Regions from separate parts of the Thalassotalea crassostreae genome, predicted to be linked through region 1. Evidence: predicted binding sites of a transcription regulator. Region 1 holds the regulator's gene; the other holds the start of a gene.
The links. The regulator sigma-54, encoded in region 1, starts transcription at its own class of promoters, with help from an activator protein. The targets are predictions, from matches to a motif close to GTTGGCACGNNNNTNGNNT.

Region 1 (3,160 bases):
ATTGCTACCGAACAACTAAGTGCTGAAAGTACTGAAGCGGTTACTACAATATTGAAACCGGAAGCTAAAAAAGCGGTTGATAAAAAAACCGAAGAAAAATTAGATAGCACAATCGAAAACAATCAATAAATAAATAAATAAATACATTAAGTGATAAAAGAAAGCGATGACAGCAACTTTAAAAGCAGAAAATTTAGCCAAAGCCTATAAAGGCCGAAAAGTGGTAAAAGATGTCAGCATAACAGTGAACGCTGGACAAGTTGTAGGGCTGTTAGGACCAAATGGTGCAGGTAAAACCACCTCGTTTTATATGATTGTTGGCCTAGTTCCTTCCGATGATGGCAAAGTAAGTTTAAATGGTGAAGATTTAACCCTGCAACCTATGCACGAAAGAGCTCGTCAAGGTATAGGTTATCTACCACAAGAAGCATCGATATTTCGGAAATTAAGTGTATTTGACAATATTATGGCGATATTACAAACCCGTAAAGATCTCGATGACGTTGGCCGTCAAGAAAAGTTAGAGTCATTGGTAGAAGAGTTTAATATTGGACATATTGTTGAAAACACAGGGCAAAGTTTGTCAGGCGGCGAGCGACGTCGTGTTGAAATCGCGCGCGCGCTAGCGGCCGATCCACAATTTATATTGCTCGACGAACCTTTCGCAGGTGTTGATCCTATATCGGTTGGCGATATAAAAAAAATAATTTTACACCTCAAAGCGAGGGGGATTGGCGTACTTATTACTGATCACAACGTTAGGGAAACTCTTGATGTCTGTGAGCATGCGTACATTGTAAGCCATGGAGAATTAATCGCGGAAGGCAATGCTGAACAGGTGCTTAGTAACCAACATGTTCGAGATGTATACCTAGGTGAAAAATTCACGCTATAGTTAGTAAAGTGATATTTAAGATATCAAAGTAATTTTAATTAAGTAATGCTCTCTTTTATAATTATTACAGCATTACTTTTCACGCATTAAATTTAATTTTTGACAATAGAGTCAATATTTAAATTAATTTGCATAAATATTTTTTGGAATTGTTTTTCGACAATGAGACCTAGTCTTCAGCTCCGAATGGGGCAACATTTAACCATGACACCGCAATTGCAGCAAGCAATCAAATTGCTGCAATTGTCTACTCTCGACCTGCAACAAGAAATCCAAGAAGCTCTTGATTCGAACCCACTTTTAGAAGTTGATGAAACTGGTTCGAATGAATCAGATAGTGAATCAGGTAATGAGTCCATTGAACAAATATCTTCCGCAGAAGCTAGCCTTGATGGCACTGAAGATGCAGCACCTAGCAGAGATGAAATTTCGACAACAGAAGCCTTAAATAAAACCGAAATCCCAGAAGACTTATCGGTCGACAGTACCTGGGAAGAAAGCTTTAGTGCGGGTACATCTAACACTGGTATAGCAGCCAGTTCCGATGATGATTACGTCTATCAAGGCGAAACCTCAGATTCCATTCAAGACCACCTATACTGGCAAATGGAGTTAACCCCATTTACCGACACTGATAAGACAATTGCGACTACCATTATCGACGCTATCGATGACAGCGGCTATTTAACAATCACTGTCGAAGACGTGTTAGAAAGTCTCGGCGATGAAGAAGTAGAATTAGATGAAGTTGAAGCAGTATTAAAACGTATTCATTTATTCGATCCTATTGGCGTTGGCGCGCAATCAATTGCAGATTGTTTACTCATTCAATTATCACAGTTTGATAAAGACACGCCACATTTAGACGACGCAAAGAACGTTATTGAAAATCATATTGATTTACTCGGTAATCGCGATTTTAGAACCATTATGCGCAAAACTAAGCTTAAAGAAGATGAGCTTAAAGAGGTCATGCGATTAATTCATACGTTAAACCCAAGACCAGGTGATGCGATAGCCAAAAGTGACGAACAATATGTCATTCCTGACGTCAGCGTATTTAAGAAAAATGGCCGGTGGACAGTAGAATTAAACCCAGACACAGCGCCAAAATTAGGCATTAATCAACAATACGCAGCACTGACTAAAAGCAAAACCTCAGAGAGTGATGGCCAATTTATTCGTACCCACTTGCAAGAAGCTAAGTGGTTTATCAAGTCACTATTAAGTAGAAATGAAACCTTATTGAAAGTATCAAACTGTATCGTACAAATGCAGCAAGCTTTTTTTGAGCATGGACCAGAAGCGATGCGTCCAATGGTGTTAAATGATATTGCAGAAGCTGTTGAAATGCATGAATCTACAATCTCACGAGTAACGACAAATAAGTATATGCATACACCTAGAGGTATTTTTGAGTTGAAATACTTTTTCTCTAGTCACGTAAGCACTGAAAGCGGCGGAGAATGTTCTTCTACAGCGATTAGAGCGTTAATTGGAAAATTGGTTGAAGCTGAAAAACCAAGCAAACCATTAAGCGACAGTAAGATAGCTCTATTATTGTCCGAGCAGGGAATTAACGTTGCAAGGCGAACTATTGCTAAATATAGAGAAGCATTAGGAATCCCGCCTTCGAATCAAAGAAAGAGCTTAATTTAAACCGATAAAATAAGGATACAGCTTATGCAAATTAATCTATCAGGTCACCATGTTGAAGTTACCGATTCTATGCGTTCATATGTGAATCAGAAATTTGAAAAATTGGAACGACATTTCGATCATATTAATAATGTGTATGTTGTATTGAAAGTTGAAAAACTGCAGCAAATTGCGGAAGCAACGATTCACTTAAATGGTGGTGAAATATTTGGCTCCGCAGACCATGAAGATATGTATGCAGCTATTGATAGTTTAATTGATAAACTTGATCGTCAAGTTTTAAAGCACAAGGCTAAATTGTCTAAACACTAATTATGAATTTAAGTAGTATTCTAACCCCCGAACGCACACTTTGTGGCGTTAGGGGAAATAGTAAAAAAAACGTTCTGGAACAAATCAGTAGAGTTGCTTCGACTAAAATTAAAAGTTGTGATGAGAAGGCTTTACTCAATAGTTTAATGACTCGTGAAAAGCTTAGTAGTACTGGTATCGGTAATGGAATAGCAATTCCACACGGTCGAATAGATAACTCAGAGCAACCTATCGCAGTTCTCGTTACCACCGAATCAGCTATCGCTTTTAACGCTATTGATGATAAAAAGGTTG
Region 2 (3,160 bases), 1.6 Mb from region 1:
TCATCACTGCTAAAACGGTTATATAAGTCCACCGCTCTTGGCGCTGCGCCCCTCATCGTTAAACAGCTTCCCAATAAACTCGGAGCAATAACGTCAACTGATGTATTAATGTATTGTTTTTGACTTAGCAATTTTGCCGCTTCAAAACGATTTGGTATTTGACTTAACCAATCACATGCCAATGATAAGGCACTAAGTAGTGCGCAGGCTGTTGTTGGATTTTCGATATACCATTGACGCTTAAAGCCTAATACTTTTTCAGGCAGATCAGGCCATATATCGATAGATGTTGCAACAGTAACTCCAACTCCTTCCCTTACCGCCTTAGCATTGTACGGGCCGCCAACACAAAAACCATCAATATCATCATGCCTTAATGCAGGGACCATATTCGCTGGCGATATGATGGCGATATTTATGTCATTTGGATCTACACCACCTTGCTTAAAGTAACTTATTAATTGTAAATAATGACAGCTGTAGGGATACACAGTGGCAAAAGTAAGTTTATTGTTTTTTTTAAGTTTAACTTGAGAACAAAGACTGGAAGCATCTAATGAAGATGTAAGTATCTTAGCTGGGCTAATGGCTTCGAATAAGTTACGGCTTAAAGTGATAGCATTGCCATTACGACTGAGCACAAATGGAGCGACTAAACCTTTACAATGAGCGTCTAAACCCAAAGCCCCAGCTAGCGGCATTGGCGCAAGTAATTGCCCTGCATCTAATACATTTGCCGCAAGTTTATCTCTCATACTTGCCCAAGAATTTTGTCTACTTAAAGTAACATTTAGACCAAATTTCGCAAAAAAACCTAACTCTTTCGCTACGACTAAAGGAGCACAGTCGGTAAGCGGCATAAAACCAAGGGTAATTTGTTCTTTTTCAATCGACTCAAGCCTTTTACTTTGTAATTGAGCAGCCACCATTACGCAGAATCTCCAGCAAACATATTAGCCATCGCTAGCATGTTATTAGCAACATCTTCGACTTTTTGGCTATTATCCATCGCCGTTTTTCTAAGGAAATGGTAAGCATCGTTTTCTGACAGGTTACGGCTTTGCATTAACCACAACTTGGCTTTTTCTATACTCTTTTGCGAGGTCAATTTTTGTTTAGTCAGTTTAAGTTCATCTTTTAAGCTTTGGTACTGTGAAAAGCGTGCAACTGCGATATCGACTATAGATTTAACTCTGCTGTAATCTATACCACCTATCACATAGGCACTTACGCCTGACTTAACCAATTGCGTTATTGTATTCTGGTCTTCTTCCTCTGAAAAAATAACGACTGGCTTGGGTATCGAGTGAGATATACGATTTAAGCTTTCTAGCATATCTCGATCTGGAGATTCCATATCAATAATAATGATGTCAGGTTGCGTATTCTCAACTTGTTTAAGCAATGGAATGCCTGAGTTGACGACTCGCTTTACGTCATAACGAGCACTTATCAACACACCTTCGATAATTTTTGCTTTTTCTCTGTCTGTTTCAACGAGTAAAACTTTAAGCTTCTTGGCTAATGACAATGTATTTTTTGAATTCATAAAATGCTAAAAATGGGAAACAACAATTATTGTATTCAATGATTATGCCAAATATTATATCTTTATTTATCAACCACTTACCATTCGTCATTAATTGAGAGATCATATTTCGCTCTAAAACCTTGCAATAATGCGTTATCAAAGTGCACGTTTCTTTATGACTAGTTCCCGCTTGCAGCAATACCACGCATTAATAAAGCATACTGACTCAATAATCCTAATTAACAACAAAAAACTAATAAAGGATTAAATAATTAGCCCCTTGGTCGCAAATAGCGATACGTTTTTAAAACTTGCTGAACTTCAATAATTGCTGTGCTTTTATAATGTCGAAATCTTTCACAATATTAAAATATGTAAGGACGTAAAATGAGAGTTTATTTACTACTACTGACACTTTTTAGTACAGGGCTTTGTGCCGAAGACAAATATATGTCTTTCAGCGTTTATACGACAAGCAGTGAATTTGAAAACGTTGATTATAATGCGTCTTTTGAAGGGGATTCAGCATTAGGAATGCGTTTATCAGGTGGTACAAAATTTCCTATGTATTTTGATTATTACCAGATAGAGGGTGATAGCCAAAACTTCGAACAATTATCGACATATTCTGTAGGATTTAGCCTACCGTTCATTATAGATATAGGGCTCGAAAATGAATTTTATCTAAATGATGATATACAATTTTTATTCGTTTTAAATACTGGGATTGGTCTTGCTTCAATCAACTATAATGAAGATTCACCATATTATGAAGATGAGCGTGGCGAAGGCCATATTATGTATGAATTCTCTGCAGAAACAGGAGTGTTAATTGGTAATAATTTCAGTGTGAGTGCTGGATATAGGCATCAAGCATTTGGCCTGAAAGCTTTTAATAGTGAATATGATAACACCATAGAAACACCTAATTGGTTTCTGTCAATTGGCTTATGGTTCTAAAAGCTCAGACAGAGATTAACAACGTAATCCCGGCCAACGACGACTGCATGGTTAACAAAATTAAGTCACAGCATTCGTCAGGAGGTTAAAACCAAAAGCACGCCGCAATGACAGTGCCATTTTTCAAACTATTTGCTGAAATTTAGACATAAAAAAGCCGCTATAAAAAAGCGGCTTTCTATTAAACTTTGTTTTTAGATTAGATATCTAAAAGTAGACGAGCTGGATCTTCAAGTAACTCTTTAATCGTTACAAGGAAACCAACAGACTCTTACCATCGATCAAGCGGTGATCGTATGATAACGCTAAGTACATCATAGGTAAGATTTCAACTTTACCGTTAACAGCCTATATGAGTTCTGCCTTGGATTTGTCAAAATCCAGACATTAAAAAGCCGCTATAAAAAAGCGGCTTTCTATTAAACTTTGTTTTTAGATTAGATATCTAATAATAAGCGAGCTGGGTCTTCTAGTAACTCTTTAATTGTTACTAAGAAACCAACTGACTCTTTACCATCGATCAAGCGGTGATCGTATGATAACGCTAAGTACATCATAGGTAAGATTTCAACTTTACCGTTAACGGCCATCGGTCTGTCTTGGATTTTGTGCATTCCTAAAATTGCCGCTTGTGGCAAGTTAAGGATTGGCGTTGAAATTAATGAACCA

Region 2: a site for sigma-54 is predicted at 1,583-1,601, ahead of LT090_RS09370 (ANTAR domain-containing response regulator). Genes of this name have one in related genera too.

Annotation. Positions count from the first base shown of each region.
Region 1 covers NZ_CP017689.1:563,124-566,283, reverse strand. The annotation lists gene lptA (lipopolysaccharide transport periplasmic protein LptA) at 1-129, shown strand, start outside; gene lptB (LPS export ABC transporter ATP-binding protein) at 167-895, shown strand; gene LT090_RS02500 (RNA polymerase factor sigma-54) at 1,058-2,554, shown strand; gene hpf (ribosome hibernation promoting factor) at 2,579-2,866, shown strand; gene ptsN (PTS IIA-like nitrogen regulatory protein PtsN) at 2,869-3,160, shown strand, end outside.
Region 2 covers NZ_CP017689.1:2,160,385-2,163,544, forward strand. The annotation lists gene LT090_RS09365 (CmpA/NrtA family ABC transporter substrate-binding protein) at 1-929, opposite strand, end outside; gene LT090_RS09370 (ANTAR domain-containing response regulator) at 929-1,549, opposite strand; gene LT090_RS09375 (hypothetical protein) at 1,919-2,491, shown strand; partial or broken gene LT090_RS17255 (2-oxo acid dehydrogenase subunit E2) at 2,741-2,824, opposite strand; gene odhB (2-oxoglutarate dehydrogenase complex dihydrolipoyllysine-residue succinyltransferase) at 2,929-3,160, opposite strand, start outside.